3 regions of the Brucella sp. NBRC 12953 genome follow, and region 2 is predicted to be linked to each of the others. Evidence: predicted binding sites of a transcription regulator. Region 2 holds the regulator's gene; each other region holds the start of a gene.

Region 1 (7,773 bases), on a different contig from region 2:
TAGATTTTCGTTGTGGTCGAGCTTGAAAGGCTCTTCACGTCGGCAGCCGAAACTGTATGGCCTTCCCATGCGGAAAGTGTAGACAGAGTAATTCCCATATTCGTGGCGCCGCCGGGATCACGAGGATTGTCAACATAGCCACCTTCTTCACTAAAAATATAGGGTATAACTTTTTGGAAATTTTCCTTCATTGCTAAAATTCCTAATTTATATAATGAAGATAAAGTAAGTATTTTTAATATGGTTAGTTTAAACTATCATGTGACGGAATAATATTTATTTGTTTCTGTATTCCCGAATAAAATCGGGTCGTAATTTGATCCTGGTGAAGCGGGTATCGATAAGATTATTCTTCAAATAGAGATGTTTAACCCCGAGTGGCGATTGAATTTTTTCAAGGCGTGGATAGCGCCAGCATCTTGAGACGCCCTTGGTATAACGCGCTGATTTGATGCACTCAGATCAAAATGCATTCCAAGGGGCAGTGTTGCTGCGAATGCCTCTTGCGCAGGCTCGAATGATACGGCTTGATGCGGCTCTCATAAATGCATCAAAACGGGCGAACAAAGTGACATCGGAAATTTTCGGAAATGCACCGGACGGGCAGGCGGTTCATCGGCTTACGATCGCAAACGGTCCACTTGAAGCAAAAATCATTACATGGGGCGCATCCATACAGGATCTCCGCATGGAAGGGCATGATGCTCCTTTGGTCATAGGTTATCGTGACTTTGCGGATTACCCGGCGCATTCGCCCCATTTAGGCTCGATTGCCGGCCGTTTTTCCAACCGCATCCGCAATGCGCGCTTTGTGCTCGACGGAAAGGTCTATGAGGTAGAGCCGAATTTTCAGGGAATCCACAATCTGCATGGTGGCAGCAAAGGTCTCGGAAATCGTGTCTGGAAAATCACCGGCTCAGGTGCTGAGTTCGTGACACTTGCGACGCTTGCGGCCGATGGCGAGATGGGTTTTCCGGGTAATCTCAACGTGAGCTGCACTTATATGCTCAACGCAAAAGGCACATTGATTGTGCGTTTGGAAGCAGTGACCGATAAGCCAACAGTCTGCAATCTCTTGCATCATAGCTATTTCAACCTCGACGACGGCGGCGAAGGCGATATTCTCGATCACCAGCTCAAGATTGAGGCTGATGCCTATATGCCGGTCGATGAGGCACTGATTCCTGATGGGCGTGTTTTGCCGGTCAAAGGAACGGCTTATGATTTCCGGGATTTCCGCCCTATCCGTTTCGAAGAGGACGGCAAACAGGTCGAGTATGACAGCAATTTCTGCATGACGGCTGCGCGCGGCCCGTTACGGCCATGCGCTTCCGTTAAAGGAGCTCGCTCAGGGATTAGGCTTGATATCGAGACGACAGAACCCGGTGTTCAGTTCTACGCGGGCAATACGATGGCGAATGATTGCATTGGCCTGACCGGAAAGCCTTACGGCAAACATGCAGGTTTTTGCCTTGAGCCGCAGGTCTGGCCCGGTTCTCTCGAATATCCATACGTGCCGCAGGCAATTCTCCGTCCGGGCGAAGTTTACGCCCAGACAAGCCATTTCACTTTTTCGCGGGATTAAATCACGCTGAATAAGCGGCGCGCGCTGTTTCCATGGGAGCAAGCGCGCCGCGGATTTCAACGACCCGAGCCGCAACTGCGTGGGCTTTGTGGGCAGCATCGACAGGTGACAGGCCTTCGAGGCGTGCAGCAAGATAACCGCCGTTAAAGCTGTCGCCAGCGCCTGTCGTATCAACGGCATTGGCTTTCACCGACGGAACAAGCGTTTGTCTGCCATCGGCAATGATGAGCGCAGGTTCGGTGCCGTCTTTGACCACGATTTCCTTCACACCCAATCCGATCAACCGATCAGCGCAGGCTTGAGCGGTTTCATCGCCAAATAGTGCCTGTTCGTCGGGGAAGGTCGGCAGGGCAATATCCGCGATCGTCATTGCTTCGCTGATGATCTTTTTCGCTTCTTCCCGATCTGGCCAAAGCTGGTGACGGAAATTGGGGTCAAAAGCAATAAGCGCGCCTTCCGCGCGGCATTCGCGCAGGGTTTCAAAAAGCGTTTCCCGGTGTTCTGCAAACACAATTGCTACCGAAATGCCGGAGAAATAAATCATGTCGCGCCCGGCAAGGCTGGCCTTCAGCGCCTGACGGTCGCTTGCAAGGCGCTTTGCAGCGGCATCGCTACGCCAATAGGTAAATGAGCGCTCCGCACCATTGAGTGTGATCGCATAAAGCCCGGGGTGTACGCCCTGAATGACCGGGCTTTGCGCAATGCCAATGCCATTGGAAGCAAGGAATGCCCGTTGCTTCTGCGAGAAATCGTCCTCACCGAAGGCACTGACGTAGTCCACGGGGTATGATTGCTCGGTCAGAGCGCGCATGTACCAGGCCGTATTCAGCGTGTCGCCGGCATATCCCATGCGCCATTGATCGCCATCATTGCCTGAAAGCTCGATCATGCACTCACCGATCGACGCAAAACCACCCATAGTCATCTCCTCATTTTTAACCGGACGTAGGCCTATACCAATTTGCCGTGATGTAAAATCCCGATGTCATCCACCCTTTATCGACTTGCCACATTCCGCGTGTAAGCATCGCGCCAAAAGAGGAATCACTATGCGTTACGCGATTTATTTCACGCCGCCGTCGGGCGATGCGCTTCTTAAAGTGGCTGCAAACTGGCTTGGGCGCAGCGCGTTTAGCGGTGAGGCGGTAAAGGTTCCGGCGATTCGCACTCTCGCCGCAGAAGATGTCGCAGCATTGACCGAAGAGCCGCGTCGTTATGGTTTTCATGGGACGCTGAAAGCGCCTTTCCGGCTGGATGAGGCATATCAGGAGAGCGATCTGCTTTCGGCGCTGATGTATTTTGCGTCATCAAGCGCACCGTTTATTATCCCACGTTTGAAACTGCAGGGCATTGGACCGTTCTTCGCACTTGTGCCTGAAGAACCGGTTGCGGAGCTCAATCAGCTCGCCAATGACATCGTAGTCTCATTTGATCGTTTTCGTGCGCCTTTGCGTGACGCGGAAATCGCCAAACGCCGTCCAGAGCGTCTGAGCGAAGCGCAGCGGCAGAATCTTGACCGTTGGGGCTACCCTTATGTGTTCGACGAGTTCCGCTTTCATATGACGCTCACCGGTCCGGTGGATGAGAAGCAGCGCTCACAGGTGGAGCGCACGCTCGACGATTTTTTTGCACCCGTGCTGGAGGATCAGGTCGAGGTAGCCAATCTGGCTTTGTTCGTTGAACCAGAAAAAGGTGCACCGTTCGAGATTCATTCGCTGCATCCGCTGACGGGTGGTAATAAGGTGTCGAAACGGTCTTCGCGGGCCGTGGGGAGGCCTTGAAGAATGACGACGGAAACAGTTCTTAAAAATGCAAATATCGTGTTGCCTGATGAAGTTATCATCGGCACCGTTAAAATCGTTGATGGCATTATTGTCGATATCACGTCTGGTTCGTCCGTATCTGGCGAAGATATGGAAGGCGATTATCTGACACCCGGTCTGGTGGAATTGCACACCGACCATTTGGAAGGCCATTATGCACCGCGCCCGAAGGTGCGTTGGAACCCGATTGCAGCAGTTCAGGCCCACGATGCTCAGATTGCGGCTTCCGGTATTACGACCGTTTTCGATGCATTACGGATCGGCTTTGATCAGGAGGCGCAGACGGGTATCGATGATATGCGCAAGCTATCTTCGGCAATTGCTGAAGGTCGGGAAGCGGGGCGCTTGCGTGCGGATCATTTTCTGCATTTGCGCTGCGAGGTTTCAGCGCCTGATTGTTTGAGCGCATTCGAGCGCTTTGGCGTTCACCCACTGGTCAAGCTTGTGTCGCTGATGGATCATGCACCCGGACAACGCCAGTTCACGGATATCGAGACCTACAAATCTTATTACATGAGTAAGCTCAAGGTCTCGGAAGAAGAGTTCATTCGCTATTGCGAAAAGCGCATGGGGCAATCGCAGCAATATTCGGCATCGACGCGCAAAGCGATTGCCAATGCCTGCACGGAACGTGGCATTGTCCTTGCCAGCCATGACGATGCAACAGTGGATCATGTTGCAGAAGCAACGGAGCAGGGCATTCGCGTGGCTGAGTTTCCGACCACGCATCTGGCCGCAAAGGCATCGAAAGAATCCGGGATGTCTGTTCTGATGGGCGCGCCAAACGTGGTGCGTGGCGGTTCGCATTCCGGCAATGTTTCGGCGCGAGAACTGGCCGAAGCGGGTCATCTCGACATCATTTCTTCGGATTATATTCCGGCAAGCATGATGCAATCGGCGTTTTTCATGGCTGACGTGATGGATGCAATCACGCTCCCACAAGCAATCAAATTCGTTTCAAGCAACCCCGCGAAGGCCGTTGGTCTTCAGGACCGAGGCGAAATTGCTATTGGTAAGCGTGGCGATCTGGTGCGTGTGCAGATTGCCGAGCATGTGCCGATCATCCGTACTGTTTGGCGTGAAGGACGGCGCGTGATCTAGAGCGCATCCCGAAACGTGCGAAGCGGTTTTCGGAACGAGATGCGCGTAAAAACAAATGGATAGAGCATTTCCAATGGTTCAATCAAAACAGGAAATGCTCTAGAGAGCCGTGCGCCCTGTTGGGCGCACAAAGGTCGCTCTTAACGCGCCATTCTCATCATATCAAATAGTGGCGTCTGCCAGCGAAAGTATTCCTGTTTCATCATCTACTGACAGCTTCAACTCTTTATAGCTGTTGATGCTCTTATGCGATGTTTCTGGTGAATGCGGATGTGTGGCAGTCACGACAACGACGCGTGCGCCAGCAGTTTCGCCGGCAACAATGCCCGCAGGCGCATCTTCAAACACAAGACAATTGTGCGGATCGAAGCCAAGCCGCTTGGCACCCAGCTGGAAGCATTCAGGGCTTGGCTTTCCGCGCTGAACATCTTCCGCGGAGACGATTGTTTTTGGCATTGGAAGGCCAGCAGCCTGAAGGCGACGGCGAGCCAGCTCGATTGGCGCAGAGGTTACGATTGCCCAGCGGTCTTCGGGTAGCGAGTTCAGGAAGTCCAGCACGCCTTCAATCGCGACGATACCATCAAGATCTGCCATTTCCGCATCAAGCAGGATTTTAGCTTCCGTATCTGGATCAAGATGTGGCAAGCCGAGCCGACGGACAGTATCGACCGCACGCACGCCATGAATTGTTGGAACAAATGTTACCGGATCAATGCCATGACGGATGGCCCATTGGCCCCAGACGCGCTCGGTTGCAGCAATAGAGCTAAGCACAGTGCCGTCCATATCAAACAGAAAGGCGTCGAACGGCTTATCGAAGGGGGACAGATCGGTCAAAATAAGGTCCTCGGAATTTCATGCCAATTGTGGGCCAAGAATCGGGTGGGTTTGTTCGCCAGAGATCATAATGCGGAAATGCGAGCAAAGTCACAGTATTCGACGGATGAATCGCGTTTGTCATAGCGTGAGTATGAAAAATCAGATGCGCCACCTATATTGAGAGTGCTGGATCTGGCGACAAAACTTGATCATTTGCCATCTTTGTGGCTTTTTGCGCCACCTGACACCACCTCTAAAAGACGAGAACGAATAGCGGCGTGAATCGCATTCTCAGGATTGTTGTTTAAATGACTGAAATAACAGATAAAAATCGCAACTATCCGGATTATCGGTTTTCCGTCGCGCCAATGCTCGACTGGTCGGACAGGCATTGTCGCTATTTTCATCGCCTGTTTTCCAAACATGCGCTGCTTTATACGGAAATGGTTGTGGCTGACGCCGCGATCCACGGCCCGCGCGACCGTCTCATGGGTTTTGATAATACCGAGCATCCTATTGCTTTGCAGCTCGGTGGCTCTGATCCCGTAAAATTGCAGGAAGCGGCACGCATCGGCGAAGGTTTCGGTTACGACGAAATCAATCTGAATGTCGGATGTCCGTCTGATCGCGTTCAATCGGGAACGTTCGGCGCCTGCCTGATGCAGACACCCGATGTCGTTGCGCGTTGCGTTGCGGCCATGAAAGAGGTTGTTTCTGTGCCGGTCACGGTGAAGTGCCGGATTGGCGTTGATGACCAGGATCCAGAAGCTGCACTTGATGCCGTTTCAGATCAGGTGCTTCAAGCGGGCGCAGATGCGCTTTGGGTTCATGCCCGCAAAGCATGGTTGAAAGGCCTGTCACCGAAAGAAAACCGCGATATTCCGCCACTTGATTATGACCGTGTTTATCGCCTCAAGCAGCGCCTCAACACGCCGTTTGTGGGCATCAATGGCGGTATAGGCACTCTGGAAGAAGCTGCTTTGCATCTCAACCATGTAGATGGCGTCATGTTGGGGCGTGCCGCTTATCATAATCCGGTGCTTCTGGCTGACGTTGACCAGCTCATCTATGGTAGCGCCGAAAAGCCGAAAGACATCGCGGAAGTTATTGAAGCCATGTGCGAATATGTCGACCGGCATATTGCCGATGGAGGCAGGCTTTCGCATATAGGTCGCCATATGGTTGGCCTGTTCATGGGGCAACCCGGTGCACGTCGTTGGCGCCAAATATTATCGACCGATGCGACCAAACCCGGTGCAAACAGCGATGTGTTGCGTCAGGCTTATGCGTCCGTCATCGAAGCGTGCAACGAAGCAGCCTGATTAGAGCGCTGATTTGATTCATTCAGATCGAAACGCGCTCTAATCCATCATGATCAGCTGGTCGCCGCGAACGCTGAAACCACCAAGGGTCTGCAGGAAGTTCATGCCGAGCAGGCTGCCGGTCATTAAACCTTCCTGTGTCACCATCGCACGAATATTGTGCCGCTGAATGTCGCCGATCTGTAGGGTCGCGATTGTGATGCTGGCTGCAGTCGCTCTGCCGTTAGCCGTATTGATCGGCACATTATAGGCAAGGGACGATGTGTCGATACCTGCCCGCTCAGCATCTTCCTTGGAAAGCACCACTGACGATGCGCCCGTATCGACAAGGAAATGCACGCGGGCATCGTTGACGCGGCCATTGACTTCAAAATGTCCGTTAGCGGATTTTGCCAGTGTGACTGTCAGTGATCCATCAGATGCACGACCAGAAATCGGGCTGCCTGGAATAAGGCCAGCTGTTATGCGGCTTCCAACATCCTGAAGCTCATAGCGATATTGATAGGCTGCAACGAGACCGAGAATAATGACAGCCCAAACAGCCATGTTGCGCACGAAGTCGGTAAGTTTGATACCGGAGCCGAGCAGACCAGCTGCAAGCACAACACCCCATATGCCCATATAGGCGGCTTGACCGAAGGCGTCATTAGCAATGCCAAGCGTTGTGCCGCTGTCATTATTGGCCATCAATAGCAAAATAACGACTGCAATGGCTGCAATCACAATCCAGAACAAACGCCCCATCAGCCTTCCTTCTTTTCCAGTCTTTCATGTCGCGTCGGTAAAAGCGTCATGATTGCTCGCCGTTCGTCTTGGCCCATGGAGGACCACTCGGCAATTTCATCGAGTGTGCGGGCGCAGCCGAGACAGTATCCTGTCCGACTGTCGATTACGCATACCAGAATACATGGCGATTCGATTGTTGCCGTGTTCATGAAATGAATGTGGTTGCCTCAAAGCGCGCTGACAAGGCCAAGCAGCACTGCAACAACGCCAATCTGTTGAGCGGCACCCAGTGTATCACCTGTTTGCCCGCCAATTTTCGCAGTGCAGAGCTTTGCAAAGCCGAAGATCAATACAATGCTGAAGAGCAGTGCTTTGATAAAACCTGCAAGACCGGCGA
Region 2 (7,773 bases):
GACATTTTCGCTGTTCATGATCATCTGGCAGCGCTGATCGAACGCTATGGCGATGTTGCGAATCTCGTGCGCCAGTCGATCAAAGATGCGGATGAAGCAGGTGACGACACCACGGCGGATATTTTCACCGCCGCCTCGCGCAGCCTCGACAAGTCGCTGTGGTTCCTGGAAGCCCACGTTCAGGAAAAGAACTGATTTTGGTGCTCTGAGAATACAAAAAAGGCCGGGAAATTTCCCGGCCTTTTTTGTATCAGTTGGCCCATTCGCCGCCGCGCATGACAGGCTCTCTGCTGCCATCCGCATTAACCCCATCGACATCAATCTTGTCGGAACCGATCATCCAGTCGATGTGAATGAGGCTTGAATTACCACCCTGTGCTGCAATCTGTTCAGGTGTAAGCTTTGCACCATCGATAAAGCATTTCGAATAGCACTGGCCGAGCGCGATGTGGCTCGCAGCATTTTCATCAAACAGCGTGTTGTAGAACAGAAGCCCACTCTGTGAAATTGGTGAGGAATGCGGAACCAGCGCCACTTCGCCCAGACGACGTGCGCCTTCGTCCGTATCCAGTACCTTGTTGAGTACTTCTTCGCCACGGCTTGCCTTGGCTTCGACAATGCGTCCACCTTCAAAGCGCACGGAAATATTGTCGATCAGTGTGCCCTGATGCGACAGCGGCTTGGTACTCGATACATGCCCCTCGACGCGCAGCGCATGTGGTGTGGTGAATACTTCCTCGGTCGGGATATTCGGGTTGCAGGTTATGCCGTTCTTGGCCGTCGATGCGCCGCCATGCCATTCATGGCCATCGGCAAGACCAACCGTCAGGTCTGTGCCCGGTCCCTTAAAATGCAGCGCGCTGTATGCCTTGCCGTTGAGGAAACGCGTACGGGTGCGCAATGCTGCATTGTGCGCGGCCCATGCACCGACCGGATCGTCCACATCAACGCGGGACGCAGCAAAGATAGCATCCGCCAGCTTACGGGTCGCAACCGCTTCTGCATCATCTGGGAACATCAGCTTCGCCCATTCCGGGTTCGGATAGGAAACGATATTCCAGTTGATGTCGAAACCTGCGATTTTTTCGAGCGCTGGCTGATAGGCCTTGGAGTTGGCGCGATTGGCCCGCGAAACCTTTGACGCATCCTGTGAGGACAACAGCATCGGATTATCAGCAGCGATGGCGAGACGTGCTGCGCCATTGGCATAGGCCTTGGCCATACCTTCATAAAGCCAGCCAGCCGCACGATCAAAGCTCTCATCCGATGCATTTTCATAACGCGCCAGCGCAATTGCATCATCGGAGAAGAATGGCGTTACGACGCCCGCACCAGCCTTATAGGCGTGTTTCGCGATCAAACGCACCAGCGGCAGCGCAACGACAGGTGCGGTGATGACAAGGTCCTGACCTTCGCGTAATTGCAGCCCTACGCGCACGGCGACTTCGGCCAGACGTTCGAGTTTTACCGGATCGATGACGGGAGCGTTATTGTCATGTGCCATATGGCTGCGAGCCTCGTGTTTGAAAGAATCAACGGCAGTTTAGAGCGCTTTTCAATCTGATTGCACCAGATAAGCGCCTCAATCTTTGTTTGGCGCACATCGTGTCTGAAAACTGCTTCGCATTTTTCAGGATGAGCTGGGCAAGATGACTTAATTTCACCACGCTTTTTCTCGCCACTGCGCTATATTTAGATCGCGGTCGATAGAAACTTTTACTCAATGAGAGCAACGGCTATGAAGAAAAGCGTGCTTATTATCCTTGGTCTGGCGGGCCTGCTTGCAGGCTGTCAAACTATGACACCCGAACAGCGCCGCGCAGCAGACGAACAGACCTGCCGCAGCTATGGTTTCAAACAAAAATCCGATGCGTTTTCCAACTGCCTGTTGCAGCTTGATCTTGACCGCCGTGCGGATCGTCGTGCCTGGCAGAACAGACCTGATTTCTATGATATGCCCATGGTTATCTATCAGCCTGTTTATCGACCCGTACCAGTGCAGGCAAAATAATAAAAAAGCGCCCTATCGGGCGCTTTTTTATGTGCTTAAGTCAGCTTTAAAGTGGTGATTCCGGTCGTTCCTGCGACAGAAGCATCGCGCCGATTGCATCGACATGCTTCTTATCGGCGGTATAGCCGAGAGATACATTTTCCGCAGCAGGAGCCGTTTCATCAAATGTCGGCTGATAGCTTGCCACCTGTGTCATAACCGGCTTTTCAGCTGGTTTGACAGGCAGAGCAGCCAAACGATCACCACGAGCCTGTGGGCCGACGCCGCCATTCTGCTGGGTTTCTGTCGTCTTCGCTGCTTCAGCCAACGCAACCTGCACTGTTGGCTGTGCCTGCGGAACAGTCGCATCCTGCTGGTCGGTTACGTTGTAGAACGGACCTTCAGGCATGGATGGTGCCTGTGGAGTAGAAGCATAGGCCAGATTGTACGGGGTCTGTGGAACCGGATTTTCCAGTTCGCCATCGCGACCACGCTTTTCGTAGAAGGAGTTTCCGCCAGCAACCAGCACGTAATGCATGTTGCGGTAAGGGAACTTCAAGCCAGCCGTGTGGAAGAACATCGAGTTCTTAAGTGAAGGATGACGCTTGCCCTTAAGAACAGCATCGGCTGTTGCCTGAACGTCAGGCATAGCCTTTGAATTCATCTTGCGTGTCAGAACGCCGGGCGCAAACTGGTTCTTCTGACCAACAACGCCGCAGATCGTATCCGGATAGCTACCCGAAGCGAGGCGGTTCATCACGACCGTACCAACGGCCATCAGACCATCGGGGCTTGAACGGTTGGATTCGAAGAACATCGCACGTTCGAGGCATTCGCGGTCTTTGGCGGTGTATGTGAAAGTCTTGACGCCATTGACTGTCTTGACGTGGCTAGCCGCCGCCGTCTTTTCGGTTTTGGTTTTGGTCGTGCCACTGGTCGTCGTGCAACCCGTCACCAAAAATGGCGCAACCAGCAGCCCGAGAATAGCGGGCAATTTCCATTTCGAAGCGCGCGTCAACGGCTCAGTCTCATAGTTAGGACCCTTAACTGATCCAACCTGGCCTCCGCCCCGCAAAAGGCGTTTGAAACCTGGCTGTGGTGCCACCGCATAAAACTATGCAGCAGATTTGAACTAACAGAGCAGCCTTTGCACATCCTTCTAAGATGCCCGGCGCTCCAGCCAAATAGAACGAAAATCATAAAATAAACGTTCTGCTGTCACTCATTGCATTCAAGGTTTTAGAATTTTTAGGCCAAAAAAAGGCGAATGGTCAAATTCCAAAAGTCACGACACCTCCAAAACAGAGGCAGATTGAACCCGAATCCAGAGCTTAATTTTCCCCACAAACCCCTTAAATTTATTAACAAATCCTTAACGTAATTTAGCAAATCTTATAAGTTATTGATTTAACGCGATTCAATTTGCTGAAATACAGGCCACATCACTGCCTTATTTCGCCGATGTTTCAAGATTTTACGCAAGCGTCTTTTTAAGCTTTTTCGATGCTGCTTTTGACCTCGATTTCGCCGGATCTTCAACTTTGTCACGATCATTGTAACATCGTGTGATACTGGCCGTTTTGGTACGTTGTGGATATTGAATTCCGAATCGGAAGGTCGGAACTGAGTCGCAACGTTCTTGCCCATTATGCAAAACGGCCCGTCGCATTTTCAGCAACGAGCCGCTTGTATAGGGTTCTGCAAATCGAGATTTGGTTATCCGAATGAGTATCCAGCACCGCGTACCGTGCGGATAGGATCAAGCGCGCGACCAACGTTGATCGCCTTGCGAAGACGTCCGACATGCACGTCAACTGTTCTATCATCGACATAAATGTCTGGCCCCCAGACGCCATCGAGTAGCTGACTACGCGAAAAGACACGGCCCGGTGACATCATGAAATATTCGAGCAGGCGGAATTCTGTCGGTCCGAGACGGACTTCCTTTTCCTTGCGATAGACGCGATGCTGCTGGCGGTCGAGAACAAGATCGCCGACTTTCAGCACATGCGACAGCACACTCGGATTGGCGCGACGGAGCATGGCTTTGACGCGAGCCAGCAATTCCGGTGTCGAAAAAGGTTTGACGACATAATCATCGGCACCCACGCTCAGGCCACGAACGCGTTCGCTTTCTTCACCGCGTGCGGTCAACATGATGATCGGCAGACGCTCTGTTTCCGGCCACTGGCGCAGACGGCGGCACAGCTCGATCCCGGAGACACCAGGGAGCATCCAGTCCAGAATAAGAAGATCCGGCACATTTTCACGAAGTGCGATTTCGGCTTCATCGCCGCGCAGCATCGCATCAACCTGATACCCCTCGGCTTCGAGGTTATAACGCAGGAGTACACTCAGGGCTTCTTCGTCTTCAACCACAGCAATCTTGGGTGCCTGTGACATCCAGTATTTCCTATCCAAAATTTAGAGCGCCTGTGATCCGACTAAATTGGATCATGCTCTAAGCACTTGTTTTTATCGCATATACTTCCCAAAATCGCTTCGCACTTTTTGGGATGCGCTTGAGGCAGCGGAAGATACAAGCCCCCGATCGACCGCGTGCCGTCGCGTTTTTCATATTCATGCAGGCATCTGGACCGCACGAATGCGGTGCCAGATATTCTTAGGATTTACGCGCCTCGTCCACGACGATACCGTGGCTCAGGTCTTCTTTTGGGCGCTCCGCAGGCATTTGCAGACCGGTCACGATGTAATAGACCGTCTCAGCAATGTTGGTTGCGTGATCGCCAATGCGCTCGATGTTCTTTGCGCAAAACAGAAGATGCGTGCAGGCGGAAATATTGCGCGGATCTTCCATCATGTAGGTCAACAACTCGCGGAACAGCGAAGTGTACATCGAGTCAATTTCGTCATCGCGGTCGCGAACGACGTTGATCTGCTGTACCGAGCGCGTTGCATAGGCATCGAGCACGTCCTTGAGCTGGGTGAGAGCCAGCTCAGCCAAGGTTTCAAGGCCGCGATAGAGCTTGACCGGCTGGCGAGATTCCGAAACTGCAGCAACGCGCTTGGCAATATTTTTGCCAAGATCGCCAACGCGCTCCAGATCGGCAGAGATGCGGATCGAGCCGATGATTTCACGCAGATCGACAGCCATTGGCTGGCGCTTGGCGATAATCATCACGGCCTTATCATCAATCTCGCGCTCACTTGCATCGAGGATGAGATCGTCGGAGATAACACGCTGGGCAAGTGCATTGTCGGCATTGACAATCGCTGCAACGGACTGCTCGACCATGCGCTCTGCATGACCGCCCATCTCGGCGATCTTATGCGTGAGGAACTGCAGTTCTTCGTCGTAAGCGCTAACAGTATGCTGAGACGCCATAATAGACCTCAATGTAAATTGCGGGGAAGCCAAACAGCTTTGTTTTCAAACCAGCCGCCGCTCCCGTTCCAATTAATTAGCCAAAGCGACCGGTGATGTAGTCCTGCGTGCGCTTTTCGGTCGGTGCCGTGAACATCACGTCCGTATCGCCCACTTCCACCAGATTGCCCAGATGGAACATGGCAGTACGCTGCGAAACGCGTGCGGCCTGCTGCATGGAGTGTGTAACGATGACGATGGTATAGTTCTGGCGCAGTTCGTCGATCAGCTCTTCAACCTTGGCGGTCGCGATCGGATCGAGTGCCGAGCAAGGCTCATCCATCAAGATCACTTCAGGGCTGACGGCAATAGCGCGCGCGATGCACAGACGCTGCTGCTGACCACCGGAAAGACCGGTGCCGGCATCATGCAGACGATCCTTGACCTCTTCAAAGAGGCTGGCCTTCTGCAAGCTGGTGACAACGATTTCTTCGAGATCGGTCTTGTTGCGGGCAAGGCCGTGAATACGTGGGCCATAGGCGACGTTTTCAAAGATCGACTTCGGAAACGGATTTGGCTTCTGGAACACCATGCCAACGCGAGCGCGCAATTCAACAACGTCGATCTTCGGATCGTATATGTCTTCGTTGTCGAGCGTGATCTTGCCCGCGATGCGGCAACCTTCGATGGTGTCGTTCATGCGGTTAAGCGAACGCAGGAAGGTAGACTTGCCGCAACCCGAAGGACCGATCAGCGCTGTGACCATCTTTTCCGGAACTTCCAGATCGACTTCGAACAGAGCCTGCTTCTCGCCATAAAACACGCAGACCTTGTCACCGCGCATCTTAACGGAGGGGGCGTTGGTGTTCATCTTTTCTCCTACGGCTTTTTCGAGAGATCGTTCAGTCATGAGATTCATCATTTCTCTCCCGTTTACCAGCGGCGCTCAAAGCGGCGGCGCAGAATAATTGCTGCAATATTCATTACTGCTAGGAACAGGAGCAGGACGATAATAGCGCCTGATGTCCGTTCTACAAAGGCACGCTCGGCTTCATTGGCCCACATGAAAATCTGCACAGGCAGAGCAGTTGCAGGGTCCATCGGGGTTGTCGGCATATTGGCAACGAAGGCCACCATACCGATCAGCAGCAGCGGTGCAGTTTCACCAAGAGCCTGAGCCAGACCGATAATCGTTCCGGTCAGAATACCAGGTGCCGCGAGCGGCAGCACATGATGGAAAACCATCTGCGTCTTCGAAGCACCTAGCCCCAAAGCCGCCGCACGGATCGATGGTGGTACAGCGCGAAGTGCCGAACGTGTTGCGATGATGATGGTTGGCAATGTCATCAATGTCAGCACCAGACCACCAACAATGGAGGCTGAACGCGGCAGGTTGAAGAAGTTGATGAAGACTGCAAGACCAAGCAGACCGAACACAATCGATGGCACAGCAGCCAGATTGTTGATGTTGACTTCGATCAGATCGGTAAGGCGGTTCTTCTTCGCAAATTCCTCAAGATAGATCGAAGCAGCGACACCGATAGGCAGTGCAAGAACCAACACAATCAGCATCATGTAGAAGGAACCGACCAGCGCGACACCCAGACCAGAGGTTTCAGGACGGCTGGACGCACCATTGGTGAACAGACCCCAGTTAAAAGCCTCGCTCATCATGCCTTCATCGGTCAGCGTCTTAATCCAGGCGACCTGGCGGTCAGAAACCTTACGGTTTGCCTCGGCAACCGACAGATCGATCTGGCCCTTATAAGCAGAATCAATATCAGCAGCAGCAAGAACCGGAACCGTCTGCGTAGTCCCGATAAGCGATGGATTATCCATCACCATCTGGCGAAGCTGAACGCGAACACCGTCAGAGAAGAAACGGCCAACCTCACGCAATTGCGCGCGATCTGTCGATGCCACACCCAGTTTCTCAGCCAGCGCGTTGCGGACCAGAAGCGGGTAGTTTGCGGTAATCAGCACATTCGGATCGGTCGCGCGCTTGTTGCCCGGATCAATAACCTGCTCGTCAAGCTTGACCGGCAGATAGATCGTCGTCTGTCCGAACGCCGTGTAGCCCTTCGAGAAAACCGAAAACAGAAGCGCGCAAAGGAAGAATACGCCAATCGCAATGGCAACGATGCCATAGAGGCGGAAGCGGCGTTCAGCAGCGTAGCGACGCTTGATTCCGATATCGCGGCGCTGGGGTGTTGCGACGGCATTCCCAGCAGCATTGAAAGTTGAATCGGTCATTATTCGTACTGCTCCCGGTACTTGCGAACGATGTAGAGCGCAAAGATGTTCATGATCAGCGTCAGGACGAAAAGAGTGATACCCAGCGCAAAGGCAACAAGCGTCTGCGGCGAGTCGAATTCAAGGTCGCCGGTCAGCTGGTTGACGATCTTGACCGTAATGGTGGTCATGGCTTCAAACGGATTGGCCGTAAGACGCGCTGCAA
Region 3 (7,773 bases), on a different contig from region 2:
AAAATCCACCGCTCCGAAAATGGCGATGAAGAACTCGTCATCCATTGGGAAGAAACCAATCCGGCCATGCCAGAGGTTTATAATCATGACCCGCGCTTTGGCAGTGCAGTCCTGCAACGGATCGTGCCAGCAGCAGTCGGCGGCAAGGCAGATTACCGCGTCGATGGCGCAGGTGCCGTCTATTCTCTGACAGTGCCAGCCGAACAGTTCGATTCCTGAGCTGCATATTTTAAACATCAATTATACCAAGGCGGCTCAAGATGCTGACGTATCACGCCTGGAACAAGTTCAGTTGCCACTTGAGCTTGAACAAAACTCCATGAGTCATACTCGTGGAGTTTTTGCATTAACGCGCATCCCGGAAAGGGTGAAACGCGCTCTACAGCATAATTCCTTAAACTTGAATCAGTTTAAGGAATTATGCTGTAAATTTAGAGTGTTAGAGAGACCTTTATGCGCCCGAGAGGGCGCATGGCGCTCTAAAGCTGGATAAAAGAGAAGCCGTTATGGTCCTCACCACAACGGCTTTTCTTTGAATATGCGGAACGCCAGCTGCATAAACGGGGGCGTCTGCGCGGCATTCTCGCTGCCCACTTCATACGGGGAGATTGAAGCGGGCGATGAAGACCACTTGCGGGGCGGGTTGTGGTCTTCATATGCAAAACGCCGATGAGCGATTTTAGTTCCGTTAGGATTTTATTTTTTTACAATAAAGTTCGAGACGGTGATGAACGATCTCATAACCGAGCGTGCGGGCGATTTCTTCCTGCAGTTTTTCGATCTTGTCAGAGCGAAATTCGACGACCTCGCCACTGTCCATATCGATGATATGGTCATGATGGGCGCCGCTCGCCTGTTCAAAGCGCGACGGCCCGCCAGCAAAAGCATGACGATGAATTGCGCCGCGCTCTTCCAGCAGCTTCATTGTCCGATAGACAGTCGAAAGCGAAATGCTGGTATCAATCTCGACCGCGCGCCGAAAAATCTCAAGCGCATCCGGATGGTCTTCCGTTTCGGTCAAAATATTGAGAATGATGCGGCGTGGCCGTGTAATTCGGACCCCAGCCTGCCGTAGCTCATACTCATAATCGGGTTTTTTGTGCGATTCACTCATAGCGCGATTATGCACCTCCCGAGCGCCAGTTGCAAATTTTCGCAACTGGCATTGGAACATCTCCCCAGACCATTTATCGATCACGCCTGCTGAGGAACCCTTTTCATCGTGTAATCACAGATAGACGAGGGGCGAAAGGCTCAGAACCAGCCCTAGGAAAGCAACAGAGCTGCGCCAGTAAAACAGGCCCCAAAGACCAAAAAGGATCCCTACCGGCGCCGTATAAACACAGAAAATGACGAGGTAGCCGTCGCTACCCACGCCGAAGAAGACGATGTAATAGAAAATGAATGCCGTCACGGCCCCAAAAATCAGGGATATGATCGCCGAGAAGCACCAATTCCGCTTTCTGACAGATTTCGATTGGTTCATGCCCGGCCAGTTCCTCGATTAAGTTCCTGAGCAGAACAAAATATAACGGCACGCCGGCAACATCAGCGGCTAAGGGGCACCCATCCGGAAATACGTGCCAGCCGCAGTGCCAAAGCCACCTGATGTTGTCTCATCGCAGAACGGTGTCGGAACATTGAGCGTAGCCCCGTCGAGACGCAACACCAGAGGGCCACCATCACCTTTGAATTCAGCCTCACTGGCTGATTTCTGCTCAAGCGCACCACTGAAGCTGCATACCCAGGTGCCGTTTGCCTGATCGGCAACATCAAGGCTCACGGTGAGCTTTCCGGATTGGTCCTTCTCGACATTAATGACGCCCCAGGCATTGCTCCATTTGCCTTCAAGCGAAGTGTTGTCGACAACCGACACCCAGTTCAGGAACTCCGCGCGCATCTCTGTCCGGTCATGCAAGCCGGTCAGTCTGTTGTCCAGATTGGACAGATTGCTTTCAAATGCTTCAGACCGGGTCTTGATAAAGGCGGCCTGATCGTTGCGAAGCGCCGTCTTCAAGGCCGGGCTGGATCTTTCAAGCAGTGCAGAATAGGCCAGCGACATCGCGCGATCCGCTTCGGCAATATCCGGCTTGGAGCAAATTGCTTTTTCCGTTGCGCTCGAAGCTTTACCACAGTCGAACCCGGCCTGAGCCAGTGCCGGAACCTGCAAGGGTGCGTAAATTCCCAAAGCGGCGCTTAAGATAAAGGCGTATTTCGTAAGACGCATTTTTTCACTCTCAGTATTCTAGCGGTTCGACTTGTGTCGACCTGTCTTTAATCGGGAGTAGATTTGTCGCAAACATTATCAGTTACTTATTTCATTAAGCGACGTTGAGATGGAATGCTAGAGACATCAGGCATCTCAAAAAGTGCGCGTGCATGTTTGCCACAAATTGACGTCATATCAATTTGCAATTCAGCAGGTTTGATTGAAACTGTCTGGATGATTGGTACGCCCAAGGGGAATCGAACCCCTGTTTGCGCCGTGAGAGGGCGCCGTCCTAACCGCTAGACGATGGGCGCGGAGCAAAAGCTACTGCCGATATAAGCCTGAAAAGGCCCGAGTGCAATCAAGAGCACAATAATATGCTAAAATTGAAAAAGGCGGCATCGCTGCCGCCCTCAAACTCATCGATTACTCGACATTGCCGAGTTTAATACGGCCAACGATGCGAGATTCGCGATAGTCGTAAACGATAATTTCCGTGCCGCCATCCGGCAGCAATGTTTCCAGCGAAAGCTGCTGACCAGAAAGGCTCTGCGACAACAAGCGTGTGCCCGGTGCAAGTTCGATCTGCGATTCGATCAACTTGACTGGTTCCGGCTGAGGGGGTGCAATTGCAGCCTGTCCTGGAATGTCGGAACGGGCAGCTTCGGTCTCTGTTGCGTCCGGAGCACGATTGATCTTGTAGACAACTGCGACAAGCACAGCCATAAGACCAATCAACATAACACCGATGGAAACCGCAAGCAGACGGATCATCTTGCGACGGACTTTCTCCATCGCTGGATCAAGCGGGGGTTCCGGCTGTTGCTCTTCCGGATAATAGCCCTGCTGATAGTCCTGATATCCGGAATCCTGCTGATTCTGATATCGGGGATAGTGTGGATCCTGCATTAAATGACTCCGGTTCATGCACCCGCGTGGGCGCGTGATAACGAAGGGAAGAGACAATTGAAAGAACTAATTGCCGACCTCGATGCTGCAGGCAAAAGATTAGACCAGTGGCTGGCCGCAGCATTGGGGCCGGAACTCTCCCGCAGTCGCGTCCAGTCCCTGATTGCTGATGGCCATGTGACCATCGATGATGTCCCTGCCAGTGGTGCAAAGCAAAAGCTGCGCGAAGGTATGAAGATTACCGTCGTGCTGCCAGAGCCTGAACCTGCCGACCCGCAAGGCGAAAACATCCCGCTGGATATTCTCTATGAGGACGATGATCTCATCGTCATCAACAAGCCCGCAGGCCTGGTTGTCCATCCGGGCAACGGCAACTGGACGGGAACGCTCGTCAATGCCCTCATATATCATTGTGGCGATAGCTTGTCCGGCATCGGAGGAATCCGCCGTCCGGGCATCGTTCACCGTCTCGACAAGGATACCAGCGGCGTCATGGTCGTTGCCAAGAACGACCATTCCCATCGGCATTTAAGCGAGCAGTTTGCAGATCATGGCCGTACCGGCGATCTGGAACGCGCCTATCTCGCGCTTGTCTGGGGCATGACCGAGCGTCCGCAGGGCAATATCGACGCCCATCTTGGCCGCTCGCATCGCGACCGCACCAAACAGGCAGTCGTCAACGAAGAACGTGAAGATGCGCGCCATGCCATCACACACTATTCGACGATTGAAAAATTCGCCCCGCGCGAAGATGCGACAGCCTTGGCCTCGCTCGTCGAATGCCGCCTTGAGACCGGACGCACCCACCAGATCCGAGTCCACATGGCTCATATCGGCCATCCGCTCGTCGGCGACATGGATTATGGCAGCGCATACAAGACCAAGGCAAACAAGCTGCCTGAGCCCTTGAAAAACGCGGTGCAGGGTTTCCATCGTCAGGCGCTACATGCCTTTTTGCTGGCATTCACCCATCCGACAACGGAAGAAATCATGCGTTTTGAAGCGGATGTACCCGAAGATATGGAGCAGCTTCTGGAAAATTTCCGCCAGCACTCTATATAATACTGATAAATCTAGCAGTTTCACACTGCATGAAACGACCTGTAAAAATTGCATTTTCAGGGCGGAAACACGGTATCTTAAAAGGTTGCAGCCCATTTGGTGCAGCCCTTTAAGCTTGGGCAACTGTTCACATTCTAGTGACACATTGTTTCATGGGGTTAAGGATCGTGTTTTCGCCAAAATCATACCTATATATGTAAGCTCACGATGGAAGTGCAGGAGGCAGCCAGCGTGACAGGTTCGCCAAAAGGGAGCCTGAAATTATAAAGGAGGGTGCTCTATGGCCCAGGTTAATCTCCCAAGCATCACATCCGGTGACGGTGGCCTAACCCGTTATCTGGAAGAAATTCGCCGCTTTCCAATGCTTCAGCCGCAGGAAGAATACATGCTGGCGAAGCGCTATCACGAGCACACTGATCCGAAAGCCGCACACAAGCTGGTGACCAGCCATCTTCGCCTCGTCGCGAAGATTGCAATGGGCTATCGCGGTTATGGCTTGCCAATTGGCGAAGTCATCTCCGAAGGCAATGTCGGTCTCATGCAGGCAGTCAAGCGCTTCGAGCCGGAACGCGGCTTCCGCCTGGCCACATATGCGATGTGGTGGATCAAGGCTTCGATCCAGGAATATATCCTGCGTTCGTGGAGCCTTGTGAAGATGGGTACGACTGCCAACCAGAAGCGCCTGTTCTTCAATCTGCGCAAGATGAAGAGCAAGATTCAGGCGCTGGACGATGGCGATCTCAACCCGGATCAGGTCAAGCAGATTGCGACCAAGCTGAAGGTTAGCGAAGACGAAGTGGTGTCCATGAACCGCCGTCTGTCGGGTGACGCTTCGCTCAATGCGCCACTGCGCGCAAGCGAAGGTGAATCGGGCGAATGGCAGGATTGGCTCGTTGACGATAGCAGCAGCCAGGAACAGGTTCTGATCGAGCAGGACGAACTGGAAAGCCGCCGCTCGCTGCTTGAACAGGCCATGGACACGCTCAACGAACGTGAACGTCGCATCTTTGAAGCCCGCCGCCTTTCGGAAGACCCAATGACGCTGGAAGATCTTTCCGGCGAGTTTGGCATCAGCCGTGAACGCGTGCGCCAGATCGAAGTGCGTGCCTTTGAAAAAGTACAGGCTGCCGTCAAGGCTGCAGCTTTCAAACAGCAGAAGGCGTTGAACCATGTCGAGGAAGCTCACGCCTGAAACTGATAATTTTCAGACCTTCTACTGCCGCAAAGTGGGAAACCGTTTTGCGGCAGTTTGCTTTTGAAATGTATCAAGAAAAACAAAGTCTGATTTTCATACAGGATCGGGTTTCGAACCGCCTAAGCATCATTCGATGCAACCTGTCATCCAACCGATAAAAAACCGTCAAATAACTGTAATGGAATGGCTTTAGGCAACGTGACGTGTTTCACCGAAGCCTGAAGGTCTCCCAATGAAAAAGCTCCTGCTTGCTGCAACGCTCGCTCTTACTGCTGCCACTGCTGTATCTGCGTCTGAATATGTCTCTTATCTGGACTATCCTCAGAAAGAGCAGGACGGAAAAGAATTCTTCACTGCCATTGAAATCCCACAGGGCAGCTTCACCAAATACGAAATCAACGACAAGACCGGCCACATCATTGTGGATCGCTATCAGTCGATGCCAGTCGTCTATCCGGCCAATTACGGCTCGATCACCAGCACGCTTGCAGGCGACGGCGATCCTCTCGACGCGCTCGTCTACACCCGCGAACCAATCGTTCCAGGCGCAATCATCAAGGTTCGCCCAATCGGCGTTCTTAAAATGATCGATGGCGGCGAGACCGACGATAAGATCGTCGCTGTCCCTACCTCGAAGATCGACCCGACCTACGACAACATCAAGGAAATTGCCGATTTGCCAAAGATCGAGCAGCAGCGCCTTGAAGCTTTCTTCCGCGTTTACAAGCAGCTGCCTGAAGGCCGCAAGTCCGTTGAACTCGGCGGCTTCGATACTGCTGAAACCGCAGCAAACGAAGTAGCCAAGGCGATCAAGGCTTTCTCTGAAAAGAAATAATCAAGCGTATATCGCTGAAACGAAAAGGCCGCTCAAAGCGGCCTTTTTTATTTCGTCTCGTTTAGCTTGCGCCCAGAACGTCGTTGAAGACTTTCTCGCCCGGAACACCTTTTTCAAGGCTGATCAGTGCGCGACGGCCATTGCGATAGGAAATCGGAATATCGATCCACTGCAAACGACGCATCAGCGAAAGATTGGTGTCCTGTGCAGTCTTTGCGTCATTAAGCCAGATAATGAAGAAATTATCCGCAATCTTGGAAGGAACTGCAATCAGCGGATTGCCAGCTGCCTGTTCCGTATCTTTGAACGTTATACGCTGCACATTATCGACGACACCGCCGGCAAAATTATCTGGAACGGTGAAGACCATTTCGATCAGATGGCTCGCTGGAATCGACTGATCCGTATTTTTGCGGACCGTCATTTTCAGCTCAACCTTGCTGTCAGGCATGGTCACGCTGGCGCGAATAGCTGGGGCTGCAGGTTCACCCTCACTCGGGCTTTCCTGAATTTCCGACCAGACGACATTGCCGCGTTCAACAGAACCTGATTCCGTGCCGCCACGTTCTTCATAAAGCAGCGCCTGCTGGCCAACGGCCACGGCCTGCTGAGGCTGCTGCTGATTCTGGGTATTGGTTTGTTCGGCACCAGGCGTTGAAGCCGCTGTTGATTTGCCTTCACCCAAACCGTTCTGACCGCCTGATGGGCCGTCATCGACTTCGCTGCCATCCGGCATCAGACGCTGCGTCATCTTCTGTTCTTCAGGCGTTGACGGCTGCTGACCGGTTTGTGTCTCGCCCGTCTGCGGCTGTTCGGAGCCTGCAGTCTGTCCCGCCGGAGGCGTTTGCCCGTCCGGCTGTTGCGCTGTACCGCTATCGCCGCTTGCCGGTGCGTCGCTGCGACCAAGGCTTGATGCCAGCTCCTGAAGCTTGTCCTTGTTTGCCCAAACGCCATAGCCTGCGCCACCAAGAGCGAGTACAGCAATAAGACCGATGATTAGCCCCTTGTAGGAACGCTTTTCCTTCGGGCTGCTGCGTTCGGTATATTCACCGCGACGTGCAAAGGACTTTTCGTCTGCGCGATTCTGGTCGCGTTCCACTCCCCAGTCATCGCGACGACCGGGCTGAACCTGCGATGCTTCATCTTCTTTGTCATGGTCATCATCCGAGTAGCGGGGCTCGGTTGCGATCTGCGGTTCGCGATCTGCATAAGAAGATGTGTTTGCCGCACGCGTTGATTCGTGCAGAAAATCTTCCAACGGATCGGTCTGGGGTTCTTCAAAAGCCGGTTGGGAAGCTGGAGGCGCATAAAAGGCTTCAACTTCTTCAATAGCGTCTTCGAGGATTTTGCGCTGGCGAACAGCGACAACTTGCGAGGCATTCGCCGTCACAAGCTTCTGTTCAATCGTCGCGCGTGCCTTTGCATAGACACGCTGCCGCAGTTCAGGCGATTTGTCTGCCTGCGCATCGATTGTCTTTTTCAGAACCGCTACAAAATCCGCCATGCCGTTTTACCCAGTTTCCGCGAGTTCGAAATGCAGTAAATGTCTCAATAATCACAATA

The links. Region 2 encodes PhoB, which activates phosphate uptake and scavenging genes when phosphate is short. Its sites were predicted from a motif close to TGTCATNNANCTGTCAT; they were not measured.
Region 1: ABWV94_RS02135 (DUF1045 domain-containing protein) is a predicted target of PhoB. The motif match lies at 2,569-2,585, and genes of this name have one in related genera.
Region 3: ABWV94_RS18835 (inorganic diphosphatase) is a predicted target of PhoB. The motif match lies at 5,539-5,555, and genes of this name have one in related genera.

The regions. Positions count from the first base shown of each region.
Region 1 is NZ_BAABSV010000001.1:422,042-429,814, forward strand. It holds gene ABWV94_RS02120 (glycoside hydrolase family 108 protein) at 1-191, opposite strand, end outside; gene ABWV94_RS02125 (aldose epimerase family protein) at 569-1,585, shown strand; gene ABWV94_RS02130 (sugar kinase) at 1,587-2,504, opposite strand; gene ABWV94_RS02135 (DUF1045 domain-containing protein) at 2,635-3,366, shown strand; gene ABWV94_RS02140 (alpha-D-ribose 1-methylphosphonate 5-triphosphate diphosphatase) at 3,370-4,509, shown strand; gene ABWV94_RS02145 (HAD family hydrolase) at 4,672-5,346, opposite strand; gene dusA (tRNA dihydrouridine(20/20a) synthase DusA) at 5,637-6,650, shown strand; gene ABWV94_RS02155 (TIGR02281 family clan AA aspartic protease) at 6,690-7,394, opposite strand; gene ABWV94_RS02160 (DUF1289 domain-containing protein) at 7,394-7,585, opposite strand; gene ABWV94_RS02165 (adenosylcobinamide-GDP ribazoletransferase) at 7,604-7,773, opposite strand, start outside.
Region 2 is NZ_BAABSV010000002.1:469,282-477,054, forward strand. It holds gene dps (DNA starvation/stationary phase protection protein Dps) at 1-195, shown strand, start outside; gene ABWV94_RS06110 (aminopeptidase) at 251-1,504, opposite strand; gene ABWV94_RS06115 (hypothetical protein) at 1,739-2,011, shown strand; gene ABWV94_RS06120 (cell wall hydrolase) at 2,058-3,008, opposite strand; gene phoB (phosphate regulon transcriptional regulator PhoB) at 3,707-4,393, opposite strand; gene phoU (phosphate signaling complex protein PhoU) at 4,614-5,336, opposite strand; gene pstB (phosphate ABC transporter ATP-binding protein PstB) at 5,413-6,186, opposite strand; gene pstA (phosphate ABC transporter permease PstA) at 6,249-7,568, opposite strand; gene pstC (phosphate ABC transporter permease subunit PstC) at 7,568-7,773, opposite strand, start outside.
Region 3 is NZ_BAABSV010000008.1:175,895-183,667, reverse strand. It holds gene ABWV94_RS18875 (sensor histidine kinase) at 1-219, shown strand, start outside; gene ABWV94_RS18870 (ferric uptake regulation protein) at 689-1,114, opposite strand; gene ABWV94_RS18865 (hypothetical protein) at 1,229-1,486, opposite strand; gene ABWV94_RS18860 (lysozyme inhibitor LprI family protein) at 1,556-2,227, opposite strand; tRNA gene ABWV94_RS18855 (tRNA-Glu) at 2,449-2,523, opposite strand; gene ABWV94_RS18850 (hypothetical protein) at 2,636-3,118, opposite strand; gene ABWV94_RS18845 (RluA family pseudouridine synthase) at 3,122-4,180, shown strand; gene rpoH (RNA polymerase sigma factor RpoH) at 4,461-5,372, shown strand; gene ABWV94_RS18835 (inorganic diphosphatase) at 5,608-6,210, shown strand; gene ABWV94_RS18830 (transcriptional regulator) at 6,272-7,714, opposite strand.